Regions from separate parts of the Streptomyces sp. NPDC087787 genome, predicted to be linked through region 2. Evidence: riboswitches for the same ligand, from Rfam matches in the RefSeq annotation. Region 2 holds a riboswitch; the other holds the start of a gene.

The links. A riboswitch is a leader RNA that binds a small molecule or an ion and turns the genes downstream of it on or off. The one in region 2 is predicted to bind cyclic di-AMP.
Positions count from the first base shown of each region.
Region 1: linked by a shared signal. The riboswitch ahead of ACIOWN_RS24750 (transglycosylase family protein) and the one ahead of ACIOWN_RS17840 (M23 family metallopeptidase) in region 2 are both predicted to bind cyclic di-AMP.

Region 1 is NZ_JBIUVQ010000016.1:78,125-85,687, forward strand. Features, by position in the region: gene ACIOWN_RS24730 (exopolyphosphatase) at 1-653, opposite strand, end outside; gene ACIOWN_RS24735 (DUF501 domain-containing protein) at 650-1,255, opposite strand; gene ACIOWN_RS24740 (septum formation initiator family protein) at 1,281-1,757, opposite strand; gene eno (phosphopyruvate hydratase) at 1,902-3,194, opposite strand; gene ACIOWN_RS24750 (transglycosylase family protein) at 3,446-4,159, opposite strand; cyclic di-AMP (ydaO/yuaA leader) riboswitch at 4,164-4,331, opposite strand; gene ACIOWN_RS24755 (transglycosylase family protein) at 4,514-5,527, opposite strand; gene ACIOWN_RS24760 (cytochrome P450) at 5,750-7,036, opposite strand; gene ACIOWN_RS24765 (nucleoside triphosphate pyrophosphohydrolase) at 7,102-7,563, opposite strand, start outside.
Region 2 is NZ_JBIUVQ010000010.1:109,134-116,696, reverse strand. Features, by position in the region: gene ACIOWN_RS17855 (DUF5998 family protein) at 1-514, opposite strand, end outside; gene ACIOWN_RS17850 (GNAT family N-acetyltransferase) at 567-3,965, opposite strand; gene ACIOWN_RS17845 (HPr family phosphocarrier protein) at 4,142-4,423, shown strand; gene ACIOWN_RS17840 (M23 family metallopeptidase) at 4,571-5,326, opposite strand; cyclic di-AMP (ydaO/yuaA leader) riboswitch at 5,339-5,500, opposite strand; gene ACIOWN_RS17835 (pitrilysin family protein) at 5,735-7,123, opposite strand; gene ACIOWN_RS17830 (M16 family metallopeptidase) at 7,120-7,563, opposite strand, start outside.

The sequences.
Region 1 (7,563 bases), on a different contig from region 2:
GCCAGGCCCACCAGGGTGCGCGCCTCGCGCAGCGGGACGGTCTTCTCGGCGAGGTCGAGCGCGGCCTCGATGTCGGCGCGCACGGCGGCGATCTGCTCCTCCGTCGGCGGGTCGGTGACCACCCCGTCCCGCACCAGGTGACGCTCCGTCATGCGGACGCAGCCCACGTCCACCGAGCGCGCCGCGCGGACGCGGTCGTCGCCCACGACGAACTCCGTCGAGCCGCCGCCGATGTCGACCACCAGGAAGGGCCGGGCGAGGTCCGTACGGCCCGTCAGCTCCTTCGTCGCGCCGGTGAAGGAGAACTCCGCCTCCTGGTCACCGGAGATCACCTCGGGCTCGACGCCGAGGATGTCCATCACCCCGCGCACGAACTCGTCCCGGTTCTCGGCGTCCCGGGAGGCGGAGGTGGCCACGAAGCGCAGCCGCTCGGCGCCGTGCTCCTTGACGGCCCCGGCGTACTTCCGGCAGGCCGCGAAGGTCCGCTCCAGCGCGTCGGGGGCGAGCCTGCCGGTGCGGTCGACGCCCTGGCCGAGCCGCACGATGGTCATGCGCCGGTCCAGCTCGCGCAGTTCGCCCGTCGCCGGGTCGGCGTCCGCGACCAGCAGGCGGATGGAGTTCGTACCGCAGTCGATGGCGGCGACCCGGGTCATGCGCGGTCCTCCCCGGTCTCCAGGGGACCGGCGGCGAGCCGGCCGCCTTCGGAGGTCCCGGTCTGCGGCCCCTCGCCGGACGGCGGCTGCGCGGGCGTCACACACGGGCCCTTGCGCCACCACTCGGGCAGCATCGCGATCGCCTCGTCGCCGAGCGGGTTCACACCGGGCCCGGCGGCGAGCGAGTGGGCGACCAGGACGTGCAGGCACTTCACCCGGTCCGGCATGCCGCCCGCGCTGGGGAAGCCCGTCAGCTTCTCGATCCGGTCCCGGCGCCGGATGTAGTCCTCGTGCGCGGCCCGGTACGCGGCCGCGAGCTCCGGGTCGGCGGCCAGCCGCTCCGTCATCTCCTTCATCACGCCGTCGGCCTCCAGCGTGCCGATGGCCGAGGCGGCGCGCGGGCACGTCAGGTAGTACAGCGTGGGGAAGGGCGTGCCGTCGGGCAGCCGCGGTGCCGTCTCCACGACGTCGGGCTGCCCGCAGGGGCAGCGGTGCGCGATCGCGCGCAGCCCGCGCGGCGGCCGGCCGAGCTGCTGCTCGAAGGCCTCGACGTCCGCCTCGGTGGGCTCGGTGCGCTCAGTGGACGGCGGTGGGGTTTCCATGCCTTGCGTACATCTCTCTGTCAGTTCACTGGTCGGAGGCGTCGGACTTGTCGACTCCGTCCCAGACGTTGGCGTACCAGGGGCGGCGGGCCGTCCCCCGCTCGGCGCGGGACCGCTCGGCCGGGCCCGGTTCGACCACGGAGTAGCCGGTCTCCCCGGGCTTCACGTAGTGCAGCCGCCGCCGGATCTGCTGTTCGGCGTAGGCGTCGTCCTGCCAGCGTGCCTTGAGGTCGCGCAGTTGTTCCACCCGCTGCTGGGCCTGCCGCTTCTGGCGTTGCAGGTCGGCGATGTCGGCGCGCTGGGAGACGTACTGCCGCATCGGATACGCGAGGGCGACCACCATCGAGCACAGCACCAGCGCGAGCAGCGCCGCGCGGCCGGTGAGGCGGGAGCGGCGGGCCTGGCGCCGGGTCTGCGAACGGTAGACGCGGGCCGCGGTCTGCTCACCGAGCAGCCTGATCCTGGTCGTGGTGGAGAACCGGTCCCGGTCCTTGACGGCCATCGTCCCGCCTCCCGTTCGTGCCCGCGCACACACGTGCGTACGTCCCCGGACACGGTACGGGACCGGGTACGGGGACGTACGTGCGACGGGCGAAGCCGTACGCTGTGCGGCTCAGCCGCCGTGGCGGCCGAGCCCTTGCCGCGCCTACTGGGCGGAGCGGAACCGCGGGAAGGCCGAGCGGCCCGCGTACACCGCGGCGTCGTCGAGGATCTCCTCGATGCGCAGCAGCTGGTTGTACTTGGCGACGCGCTCGGAGCGGGCCGGGGCGCCGGTCTTGATCTGGCCGCAGTTGGTGGCGACGGCCAGGTCGGCGATCGTGACGTCCTCGGTCTCGCCGGAGCGGTGGGACATCATGCACTTGAAGCCGTTGCGCTGGGCCAGCTCGACGGCGTCCAGGGTCTCGGTGAGCGAACCGATCTGGTTCACCTTCACGAGCAGCGCGTTGGCGGCGCCCTCCTCGATGCCGCGGGCGAGACGCTCGGGGTTGGTGACGAACAGGTCGTCGCCGACGAGCTGGACCCTGTCGCCGAGCTTGTCGGTGATGACCTTCCAGCCGGCCCAGTCGTCCTCGAACAGCGGGTCCTCGATGGAGACGAGCGGGTAGGCGGCCACCAGCTCCTCGTAGTACTCGGTCATCTCCGCCGCGGAGCGGTCCTTGCCCTCGAAGAGGTACTTGCCGTCCTTGTAGAACTCGGAGGCGGCGACGTCGAGCGCGAGGGCGATCTGCTCGCCGGGCGCGTAGCCGGCTTCCTTGATCGCTTCGAGGATGAGGTCGAGGGCCTCGCGGTTGGAGCCGAGGTTCGGGGCGAAGCCGCCCTCGTCGCCGAGGCCGGTGGACAGGCCCTTGCTCTTCAGGACCTTCTTCAGGGTGTGGTAGACCTCGGTGCCCCAGCGCAGGGCCTCGGAGAAGGACTCCGCGCCGATCGGGGCGATCATGAACTCCTGGATGTCCACGTTGGAGTCGGCGTGCGAGCCGCCGTTCAGGATGTTCATCATCGGCACCGGCAGCAGGTGCGCGTTCGGACCGCCCAGGTAGCGGAAGAGGGGGAGGTCCGAGGCCTCGGAGGCGGCGTGGGCGACGGCGAGGGAGACGCCGAGGATGGCGTTGGCGCCCAGCGAGCCCTTGTTGTCGGTGGCGTCCAGGTCGAACATGGCCTGGTCGATCAGACGCTGCTCGGTGGCGTCGTAGCCGACGAGCTCCGGGCCGATCTGCTCGATCACGGCGAGGACGGCCTTCTCGACGCCCTTGCCCTGGTAGCGGTTGGGGTCTCCGTCACGGAGCTCGACGGCCTCGAAGGCACCGGTGGAGGCGCCGGAGGGGACGGCGGCACGACCGGTGCTGCCGTCGTCGAGGCCGACCTCGACCTCGACCGTGGGGTTGCCTCGGGAGTCCAGGATTTCCCGGGCTACGACGACGTCGATGGACGGCACGAGCATCTCCTTCTGGGATGTGACGCTGAAAGTGCGGGGCGTGAGCCCTGCGACTAGAGCCTAACCGTCCCGGGGCGGCGACCGGCCGACCGACCGCCTCATGGACAGAGTGACAGTACCCTTTGTTCCCGTTCGGAACAAAGGGGAGGGGAATCTTCGGGAACGGGACGGTGTGCGGGAGACGAAAAAAGCCCCGCCCCGGGCGCGCAGGGGGGAACGCGCCGGGGCGGGGAGCCCGTGGAGGGCGGGACGGGCCCTTACTTCAGGTGGAGCTGCTGGCCCGGGTAGATGAGGTCGGCGTTGTCGACGACGTCCTTGTTCAGCTCGAACAGCTTCTGCCAGCCGCCCTGGACGCCGTGGCGGGCGGCGATGGAGCTGAGGGTGTCGCCGGAGACCACCTTGTACTCGCCGTCGCCCTTCTCGACCTTCTTGCCGGTCGGCGTGGTCACGGTCCCGCTCGGGGCCGAACGCGTCGCGGAGCGGCTGGCGGCCTGCCGCTCGGTCGAGCGGGTGGCGGTGCTCTTGGCGGAGCTGCCACCCGCCGACGAGGACGCCGAGCCCGACGAGGACGACGACGCGGGGGCGCTGCCGGTGTAGGCGGCGCCGGACAGGCCCTTGCCGCAGACCGGCCAGGCACCCTTGCCCTGGCCCGCGAGCACCTTCTCGGCGACGGCTATCTGCTGCGACTTGGAGGCCAGGTCGGCGCGCGACGCGTAGGAGGTGCCGCCGTACCCGGCCCAGGTGGAGTTGGTGAACTGGAGGCCGCCGTAGAAGCCGTTGCCGGTGTTGATGGACCAGTTGCCACCGGACTCGCACTGTGCGACCGCGTCCCACTGGGAGGCGGTGGCGGCGGAGGCGTCGCCGACCGCCATCAGCGGGGCGGCGACCGCGGCGCCGGCGACACCGGCGAGCGCGACGACACGGGTGGCCCTGGACGGACGGCGGTGCTTGCCCTTGCTGGAGAACAGCATGGATGGATCCCCTCACCGACGCCTGCGAGGTGAGCTGTCGGGTTCGGGCCGGTTGAGTTGCCCGGCCGTGCCTCGTACACGAGGCACGGCTCCACCCCTAGCCGCTCCGGTCAACTGCCCGGTGCGGCGCCTACCTTGGGTCCCCCGCTCCTGCCCACGGCGCTTGACGCGACGACTGTTCCCGTGCGGCCGCTGGCAGGATTCGGCGTTGCGGCAGCCGGGGCTCGCGGTGACGAGCGGTCACGACCGTAGGCACGCGCTCCGCCGAATTCCAAAGACGATCAGGGCTTCTGAGACTCATCCCACACTTTCCCCGAATGGGGCATTCGGGGCGAAGCGTGACGTGAACTCCCGCTACTTCTGGGGCGTTTCGGTAGGGATATTCAGGGTCTGACCGGCGGAGACGTGGTTCGGGTCGGACCCGATCGCGCCCTTGTTCGCGGCGTACAGCGCATCCCATCCGCCGGGCACGTCAAGGGAGTCGGCGATGGACTCGAGGGAGTCGCCGGCGCGAACGGTGTAGGAGTCGCCGGCGCGTGCGGCGTGGCGGCCGGCGGAGGCGGCCGTGTGGTTGTCGACCAGGTTCTCGACGGCACTGCCGCCGCGGTGCCGCCCGCCGCCCAGCGCCCCGGTGTCGACCAGGGCCGAACTGCCGCCGACCTGCCAGGACTTGTCCGTACCGCCCGGCTCCGGCGCGACCGGGGACGAGGTGTCGGACGACTGGGACCCGCTCACGGCGACATCACGGGATGTGTCGGACTTACCCGGCTTACCCTTCTTGGCCGGCGAGGACGGCGAGGGTGAGGACGTGGTGGGGGACTCGCTCGGGTAGTCGGAGGAGTCGGCCGGACCGGGCTCGGTGTCCGACGAGCCGGACGAGTCGGCCGGCGTCTGTGACGAGTTCGACAGACCGAGGTCGTCGGTGAGCGACTTCCCGGAGGAGTTGGAGGATCCGGTATCGCCCACTCCGGTGTCCACCTTCGCCGCCTCGGACTTCTCGCCGAGACCGGAGAGCAGCCCGCACGTCGGCCAGGCACCGGGACCCTTGTCGGCGAGCACCTTCTCAGCCACGGCTATCTGCTGGGACCGGCTCGCCTGATCGGCGCTCAGCGCGTAGTCGAGGCCGCCGTACTTCTCCCAGTCGTCCTGCGTCATCTGCAGGCCGCCGTAGTAGCCGTTGCCGGCGTTGGAGCTCCAGGCGCCGCCGCTCTCGCACTTGGCCACCTTGTCCCAGGTGTTGCCGTCGGCGGCGCTGGCGGCGCCGGCGCCCATCAGCGGGATGGCGATGGCGGATCCGGTCACTCCAGCGGCGACGAGGAGGGCCGGAGCCTGACGGGGCCGACGGTGACGGCCGTTCCCGGAGAGCATACGGAGACCTTTCGTGCGACAACGCTGACCGGCGTGGCGGCCGCGACTCGGCGCCACGCTGATGGGTGAAAGTAGCCGCTGACGCTCGCTTGTTACAAGTTCATGCCGCACAGATCACGTGAAGATCACACAGCTGACGCTGTGTCATGTTCGGGGCCGTCAGTGGGTAGGGGCGATGCGGCCGCAGGCGCCTTTTCCGGCCTTGTCCGGCTTCCCTCCGACTTACCGACCAGGGGTGAACCGCACCGGCAGCGTCCGCAGTCCGCGCATGATGAGCCCGCCGCGCCAGCGCAAATCGGCCGGATCCGCGTCCAGTTGGAGGTCCGGAAGCCGGGTGAGGAGGGTGGCCAGCGCTGTCTGGCCCTCCAGTCGGGCGAGCGGCGCGCCGAGGCAGTAGTGGATGCCGTGTCCGTAGCCGAGGTGTTGATTGTCACGTCGCCCGAGATCGAGGACGTCGGGGCTGTCGAACCTCTCCGGATCCCGGTCGGCGGCGGCGAGGACGACGAGGACCGGGTCGCCGGGGGCGATGTCCTGCCCGCCGATGGTGAGCGGCTCGGTGGCGTAGCGCCAGGTGGCCAGTTCCACCGGACCGTCGTAGCGCAGGAGTTCCTCCACTCCCGTCTCCAGCAGGCCGCCGTCCCCATCGGCGAGGGACCGCTGGAGCCGGTCCCGCTGCTCGGGGTGGGTGAGCAGGGCGAAGGTGCCGTTGCCGATGAGGTTGACGGTGGTCTCGAAACCGGCGAACAGGAGAATGAAGGCCATGGCGGCGGCCTCGTTCTCGGTGAGGTGCTCGCCGTGGTCGGAGGCGCGGATGAGGGCGGAGATGAGGTCCTCGCCGGGGCCGGGCTCGGCCGGCAGCGCCTCGCGCTTGCGGTGGATGAGCTCGGCGAGATAGCTGCGCATCTTCTTCACCGAGCGGGCGACTCCGCCGCGGGGGCTCTTGCCGTGGCGCCGGGGGTCCGTGGACTCGCCCCCGGGAAGATGCAGCATCATGCCTGCCCAGTCACGGAAGTCGTCCTGGTCCTCGCGGGGGACGCCGAGCAGGTCGCAGATGGCGTAGATGGGCAGCGGGAAGGCGAACTCGCGGATGAGGTCGGCGGTGCCGCGTCCGGCGAACCCGTCGATGAGTCCGTCGGTCAGCTCCTGCACCCGCGGGGCGAACTCGGCGACGCGGCGCGGGGTGAACGCCTTGCTGACCAGCCGGCGCAGCCGGGTGTGGTCCGGCGGGTCGATGTTCAGCAGGTGGGTCATCAGCTCGGCCTTGCGCTCGCCGGGGATGCCCGTCCTGCCCTTGGCGTGCGCGGGCTCGGCGTGATGCACCGGGTTCTTGCTCAGCCGCTGGTCGGCCAGGGCCTGCCGGGCGTCGGCGTACCGGGTGACCAGCCAGGCCTCGACCCCGCTGGGGAGGCGGGTCCTGTGCACGGGGGCGTGCTCGCGCAGCCAGGCGTAGGCCGGGTAGGGGTCGCTCGCGAACTCCCAGGTGAACAGGGTGGGTGGCTGGTCGTGCATGGGGCCGACCCTAGCGCCGGGGCGTCCGCGCGGTGCAGTCGCGTGCCGCGCGGCCGCTCAGGACCTCAGTCGCCCTCCGTCTTTATGATCACGTCCCGGTACGCGCGCGCCGCCGCGCGCAGGGCCGCCTCCGGGTCGACGCCCTCCGCCTCGGCGCGGGCGGCCAGGGCCAGCAGTTCGTACCCGAAGCCCTCGCCCGCCGGGAGGGGGACGTCCAGGCCCGCCGTGCGGACCCGGGAGGCCAGCTTGGCGGCGAGGGCGAGGCCGGGCTGGCCGAGGGGGACGCCCTCGGTCACGGAGGTGCGCCGCTTCTCCTCGGCCTTGGTGCGCAGCCAGTGCGCCTTGACCTCCTCCGGGGTGGTCGCGGTCTCGTCGCCGAAGACGTGCGGGTGGCGGTGGATCAGCTTGGCGACGATGGTGCCGGCCACGTCGTCGATGGAGAACGGCTCCTCGGGGTCCTCCTCGGCGATACGGGCGTGGAAGACCACCTGGAGCAGGACGTCGCCCAGTTCCTCGCGCAGTTCCTC
Region 2 (7,563 bases):
CCTCGCTGACGCGCAGGCTGAGGTCGTCCGCCGTCGAGTTGCCCGTGTAGCCGTGGTCGGCCTCGCAGTTGGGGTCGCCGCAGGCGGCGGGCTCCAGGTCGATCCGGGACACGGCGCCCCAGCCGATGGTCAGCACGACCTCGCGCGGCAGCGTGCCCGGCGTGTACTGCTCGGGGTTGGCGACCACGCGGCTGACCACGACCGACGAGATCCGGTCGAGCTTGACCGACTCCGTGGACGTGGTGGCGTACGGCGTCGGGGAGGTGCTGTCGGCGGCCTGCTCGTCGGTGTGGCTGACGATGAAGCGGTTGCCGGTGAGGACGAGCACCGTCACGTGCCGCCGCACCTCGTTCTGGTCGAACGTGGTCTCCTGGTGGACCAGGTACGACCGGATGGGCTCCCCGCCCACGGCGGCCTCCACCGCCTCGGCCACGAGAGCCGGGTAGTAGCCGCTGCGTTCGATCGCCGAACGCAGCCCCTGGGTCGTCGTACTGGTCTTGGCCATGCCGTCCATCCTACGGGGGCGCACTGACTGCGAGGCACCGCCGCGGAGCGAGGAGCACCGGTCAGTACACCGGGAGCGTGCGCGGGCCCAGGTCGTCGCGGGCGGGCGGGGGTGCCAGGCGCACGGAGGCGTCGAGGACGGTCAGCCCGCGCGGGGCGACGACGACCGGTTCCAGGGTGACGGCGACGACCTCCGGGTGGTCGTGGACCAGCCGTGACACGCGCAGCAGCAGCTCCTGCAGGGCGGGGGTGTCGACCGGGGCGGAGCCGCGCCAGCCGAACAGCAGGGGCGCCGTGCGGATGGAGCGGATCAGGGAGGTGGCCTCGCGGTCGGTGACCGGGATCAGCCGGTGCGCCATGTCGCCGAGCAGCTGGGAGGCGACACCGGCGAGCCCGAAGGAGAGCACGGCGCCGGCCGCCGGGTCGATGACCGCGCGCACGACGGTGTCGACGCCTCGGGGTGCCATCGCCTGCACCACCGGCCGCACCTCCTCGGGCTTGCCGAAGAGGTCGGTCAACTCGGCGTAGGACCAGCGGAGTTGCTCCTCGTCGGTGAGGTCGAGGCGCACGCCGCCGAGGTCGGCGCGGTGCCGCAGGTGGGGGGCGGTGGCCTTCAGGGCGACGGGGTAGCCGAGGGCGCGGGCGGCTTCGGCGGCGGCGTCGGGGGTGGGCGCGGGCAGGGCCCGGCGCACGTGGATGCCGTACCGGCCGAGCAGCTCGCAGGTCTTCTCCGTGCCGAGCGTGAGGCCCTGCCCGCGCTCCAGCATCCCGCCGATGAACGCGGCGGCGCCTTTCTCGTCGATGTCCTCGTACTCCGGCACCCTGCCGGGCTCCGCCGCCTCCCGCCGCCACTGCCCGTACCGGACCGCTTCGGCGAGCGCCCGCACGGCGCGCTCGGCTGCGGGATAGGCGGTGATCAGCCGCGGCCCCGCGGGGGCCGGCCCGGTGCTCGCACCGGCCGGCGCCACGGACCCGGGGCCCGTGCCCCCGGCCCCTTCGGGCGCGTGGGGGGCCGGTGGCCGGGGGCCGGAACCGGGCCGCGCGCTCGCGCCGGGAATTCGGTCCGAACCCGGCACGGCCTTCGGGCCGGTGCCCGTTTCTGGGTTCGGGTCGGCGGCCGAAAAGACCGGGCCGGACCGGTGGCCCGCCCCCGGCCGGAGGCCCTGGCCGACATGCGGTGCCGCGCCGGGCTCAGGGCCCGAGTCGGCCGGGGACGCCCCGCCCGGCTGAGGGTCCACGCCCGCCGCGGAGGCCGCACCCGGCTGAGGGTCCACGCCCGCCGGGAAGGCCGCACCCGGCTGAGGGACCGCACCCGCCGCGGACGCCCCGCCCGACTGAGGATCCGCACCCGCCGGGAAGGCCGCACCCGGCTGAGGGTCCGCGCCCGCCGGGAAGGCCGCACCCGGCTGAGGGACCGCACCCACCGCGGACGCCCCGCCCGCCGGGGAGGCCGCGCCCGCCTGGTGAACCGGACCCGACGGGGACGCCCCGCCCGCTGAGCGGTCCGGGCCCCCCGGGGAAGCCTGGGCCGACCCGGGTGCCGTGGGCGGCGGCAGCAGCGGGGTCGCCGGGGGCTGGGGGCCCGGGCCGGGGGGCGGGGCCGTGCTCGTGGCGGCGGAGAGGGCTTCCGCCAGGTCGCCGAACTCGACGTGGACGACCAGGACCGGCTTGCCGGGGACCTCCTGGGCGGCCGAGCGCAGCGCCTCGGCCAGGGCCGTGTCCGCCGCGGCCTCCTCCCCCACGGCCGGTATCAGCGTGACGACCACCGCGTCGGTGGCCTCGTCGGTGAGCGCCCGGGACAGCGCGACCCGGAAGTCCTCCGCCGAGGCCGCCGTCGTCAGGTCGCGCGGCGGCTGGGGGCGCAGGCCCTCCGCGAGACAGCGGTCGTAGGTCAGCACGCCCAGCGACTCGGAGTTGCCGAGGATCGCCACCCGCGGTCCCGGCGGCAGCGGCTGCCGGGCGAGCAGCAGTCCGGTGTCGACCAGTTCGGTGATGGTGTCGACCCGGATCACGCCGGCCTGCCGCAGCAGCGCGGACACCGTCGCGTGCGGCAGCCGCGTCGCCCGTACCGCGTGCCCCTGCGGGGCGGAGCCCGCGCTCTGCACCACGACCAGCGGCTTCACCGCCGCCGTACGCCGGGCCAGGCGGGTGAACTTGCGCGGGTTGCCGATGGACTCCAGGTACATCAGGGCGACGTCGGTGTCGGGGTCGTCGTACCAGAACTGCATGACGTCGTTGCCGGAGACGTCCGCCCTGTTGCCGGCCGACACGAAGGTCGACACGCCCGTGACCCCGGTGACCCCGCCGCCGCGCCGGTGCAGCCGGGACAGCAGCGCGATGCCGATGGCCCCGGACTGGGCGAAAAGCCCGATGCGGCCGGGCCGGGGCAGCTCGGGGGCGAGGGAGGCGTTGAGCCGGACGTCCGGCGAGGTGTTGATGATGCCGAAGGTGTTGGGCCCGATGATCCGCATGCCGTACGAGCGCGCCTGCCGCACGAGCGCGCGCTGCCTCTCGCGTCCCTCGGGGCCGCTCTCCGCGTAGCCCGCGGAGATCACGACGAGCCCCTGCACCCCGTGCTCCCCGCACTCGGCGACGGCGTCCGGGACGTGTTCGGCCGGCACGGCGACGACGGCGAGGTCCACGGGACCGTCGATGTCGCGCACCGAGCGGTGGGCGGGCACCCCGTCGATCTCCCGGCGGTCCTCGCCGAAGGCCCGGTTCACGGCGTGGAGCCGCCCCGTGAACCCTGCGTCGCGGATGTGGTCGAGGATGCCGCGGCCCACGCCCCCGCGCGTGCGGCCCACTCCGACGACGGCGACCGAGCCGGGCACCAGGAGCCGCCGTACCGACCGCGCCTCGGCCCGCTGCTCCCGTGCGTGCTGCACGGCCAGCGAGCGGTCGGTGGGCTCGATGCCGAACTCCAGGTGTACGACGCCGTCCTCGAAACTGCGCTTCTGGGTGTACCCGGCGTCCGTGAACACCTTGATCATCTTGGTGTTGGCCGGCAGCACCTCGGCGGTGAATCGGCGGATGCCGCGCTCCCGGGCGACGGCGGCGATGTGCTCCAGGAGCGCGGAGGCGACGCCCCGGCCCTGGTGGGCGTCCTGTACGAGGAAGGCGACCTCGGCCTCGTCGGAGGGCGCCGAGGCGGGCATGCCGTCCGCGCCGATGCGGTCGTAGCGTACGGTGGCGATGAACTCGCCGCCGACCGTGGCCGCGAGTCCCACCCGATCCACGAAGTCGTGGTGCGTGAAGCGGTGGACGTCCTTCGCGGAGAGCCGCGGGTAGGGCGCGAAGAAGCGGTAGTACTTGGACTCGTCCGACACCTGCTCGTAGAAGCTGACCAGACGGCCGGCGTCATCGGCGGTGATGGGGCGGATCCGTGCGGTGCCGCCGTCGCGCAGTACCACGTCGGCCTCCCAGTGGGCGGGGTACTCGTGCCGGTCCGGCGAGGTCTGCATGGGGCCCAGCGTACGGCTCGCGTCCCACAGCGGCGCGAGGCAGTCTGTGGAGGACACACATCGGACCGAGGCCGCGGTCCGGCGCCACCCGGAGCGGCGCACACGCCCGCTCCGTGCTCGCACCACGTGTGGAAAACTGGTCTAGACAACCCTGATCACCTGAAGGGCAGCAACACATGGCTGAGCGCCGCGTCAACGTCGGCTGGGCCGAGGGTCTCCACGCCCGCCCCGCTTCCATCTTCGTCCGGGCCGCCACGGCCGCAGGCATCCCGGTGACGATCGCCAAGGCCGACGGGACGCCCGTCAACGCGGCCTCCATGCTGGCCGTGCTCGGCCTCGGCGCCGAGGGCGGCGAGGAGGTCGTCCTGGCCTCCGACGCCGACGGCGCGGACGCCGCGCTCGACCGGCTGGCCAAGCTGGTCGCCGAGGGGCTCGAGGAGCTTCCCGAGACGGTCTGACCGGCAGGAACGGTCCTGCGCCGAAGCCGTGCCGCCCGGACGGGTGGCACGGCTTCGGCGTGCCGGTGGCGGCCGCCGGGGAACGCCGGAGGCCCCGGCTCGGGAGCAGGGGCCTCGGGAGGGCCGGACGGTGCGCCGGGCGGCGGGTCAGACGTTGACGCCGTGCTTGCGGAGGTAGGCCACGGGGTCGACGTCGGAGCCGTAGTCCGGGGTCGTACGGGCCTCGAAGTGGAGGTGCGGTCCGGTGACGTTGCCGGTCGCGCCGGACAGGGCGATCCGCTGACCGGGGATCACGTGCTGGCCCACCGAGACCTGGATGGACGACAGGTGCCCGTACTGGGTGTACATGCCGTCGGCCATCCTGATCACGATCTGGTTCCCGTACGCCCCGCCCCAGCCGGCGTCGACGACGGTGCCGCTGCCGACCGCGTGGACGCCGGCGCCGCTCGCGGCGTGGAAGTCGACGCCGGTGTGGGTGCCGGAGGACCACAGGGAGCCGCCGGTCCGGTAGCCGGTCGACACGTAGGAGTCGGAGATCGGCGTGACGAAGGCGTTGAGGCGCTCACGCTCGGCCTCGCGGGCGGCGCGCGCCTTGGCCTCGCGCTCCTTCACCGCCTGCTCGGCGGCCTTCTTGCGCGCGGCCTTCTCGGCCTCCTTGCGCGCGGCGGCCCGGTGCTGGGCGACGGCCTGGGCGTCGATCTTCTCGGCGACGCTGTCGCCGATGGTGACGACCGGGGTGAGGCCGGTGTCCTCGGGGGCGGGAGCCTCCGCCGCGAGGGCCGGGGCGGCGAGGGTGCCGATGGCACCGGTGGTGGCCAGGGCCGCGACGCCCGCAGCGTGGGCGGTGGTGCGGTGCATCCGGCTCGGCCGCCGGTGCTTCCCGGCGGCGCGGGTGAACGCCATGGAGACGTGGGTCCTTTCCTTCCGTGTCGCCTACCGGGTTAGCTGACGGGTTCGGAGCGGGAAGGTCTCCTACGGCCCCCTACGCATCGCGCGCGGGTGTCCGATTCACCCCAGGGACGGTGGGTCCCCGGCTCCCCTGGCTCGCGCCGTACGGGGACTCGGCGATGACTGTCCGGTGCCGCGGACGCGGCGCACTGCCCGACGAACAGCCGGACCGACGCTAAGCGGGGCCGCTTTCAATTCCCAAACGGATCAGAAGTTTTGTAGCGCATACCACAGGGCGAAAGGCGCTCTCCCCATCAATTCGGACCACACTCGGACAACACAGGGCCCTGGTGACGCTTCGGTCACCAGGGCCCCACGCGCGTGTGTGCCGGTCGCCGCGCACGGCGGCGGCCGGGTGTACCCCTACTCGGCCTCGACGACGGTGACCCGGCCGACGCCCAGGGCCTCGACGGGCTCCTTGATCTGCGCCGCGTCACCGACGAGGACCGTCACGAGACGGTCCACCGGGAAGGCGTTGACGACGGCCGCGGTGGCCTCCACCGTGCCGGTGGCGGCGAGCTGCTGATAGAGCGTCGCCTGGTAGTCGTCGGGCAGGTGCTGCTCGACCTGGTCGGCCAGCGTGCCCGCCACGGCGGCGGCCGTCTCGTACTTCAGCGGGGCCACGCCGACGAGGTTCTGCACGGCGACGTCACGCTCGGCGTCGGTGAGGCCCTCGGCGGCGAGCTTGCGCAGCACCGTGAACAGGTCGTCCAGGGCCGGGCCGGTGTTCGGGGTGTCGACCGAGCCGCTGATGGCGAGCATCGCGGCGCCCGACCCGTCGGGGGCCGAGCGCATCACCTGGCCGAACGCCCGGACGCCGTAGGTGTAGCCCTTCTCCTCGCGCAGGACGCGGTCCAGGCGGGAGGTGAGGGTGCCGCCGAGGCAGTACGTGCCGAGCACCTGGGCGGGCCACACGCGGGCGTGCCGGTCGGGGCCGATGCGGCCGATGAGGAGCTGCGTCTGGACGGCGCCGGGCCGGTCCACGATGACGACGCGGCCGGTGTCGTCGGCGGTCACCGGCGGCACGGGCCGCGGCTTGGCGGGCGCGCCGGACCAGGCGCCCAGGGTCCGGCCCAGCAGCTCGTCGAGGTCGACTCCGGTGAGGTCGCCGACGACCACGGCGGTGGCCGTGGCCGGACGCACGTGCCGGTTGTAGAAGGCGCGGACGGCAGCCGAGTCGATGGCGCCGACCGTCTCCTCGGTGCCCTGGCGGGGACGCGACATGCGCGAGTCGGCCGGGAAGAGCTCCTTGGACAGCTCCTTGGCGGCGCGGCGGGCCGGGTTGGCCAGCTCGTGCGGGATCTCGTCGAGCCGGTTGCGCACCAGCCGCTCGACCTCGGAGTCGGCGAACGCGGGCGCCCTGAGGGCGTCGGACAGCAGGCCGAGCCCCTTGGCCAGACGCGAGGCCGGGACCTCCAGGCTCAGCCGTACGCCGGGGTGGTCGGCGTGCGCGTCGAGGGTGGCGCCCGCGCGCTCCAGCTCGGCGGCGAACTCCTCGGCGGAGTGCTTGTCGGTGCCCTCGGAGAAGGCCCGCGCCATGATCGTGGCCACGCCGTCCAGGTCGGCCGGCTCCGCCTCCAGGGGCGCGTCAAGCAGCACCTCCACGGCGACGACCTGCTGGCCGGGGCGGTGACAGCGCAACACCGTCAGGCCGTTGTCCAGGGTCCCGCGCTCGGGGGCGGGGAACGCCCACGGCCTGGCCGCGCCGGCCCGGGGCTGGGGGTGGAACTCCATCGTGGCGAGCTCGGTCACTTCGCCGCCTCCTCGGTCTCGTCGGTGGCCGCGGCGTCCGCGTCCTGGGCGTCGTCCTGCGCAGCGGCGGCGGTCGGCTCGTAGACGAGCACCGCGCGGTTGTCGGGACGCAGGCGGGACTTGGCGACCTCCTGGACCTCCTCGGGCGTCACCTCCAGGACCCGGGCGACGGCGGTCAGGGCCAGCTGCGGGTCGCCGAACAGGACGGCGTAGCGGCACAGTTCGTCGGCGCGGCCGGCGACGGTGCCGAGACGGTCCAGCCACTCGCGCTCCAGCTGGGCCTGGGCGCGCTCCATCTCCTCGGCCGTCGGACCCTGTTCGGCGAACCGGGCGAGCTCCTCGTCGATCGCCGACTCGATGACCGGGACCTCGACGTCGCCGGAGGTCTTGACGTCCAGCCAGCCGAGGGAGGGCGCGCCGGACAGCCGCAGCAGGCCGAA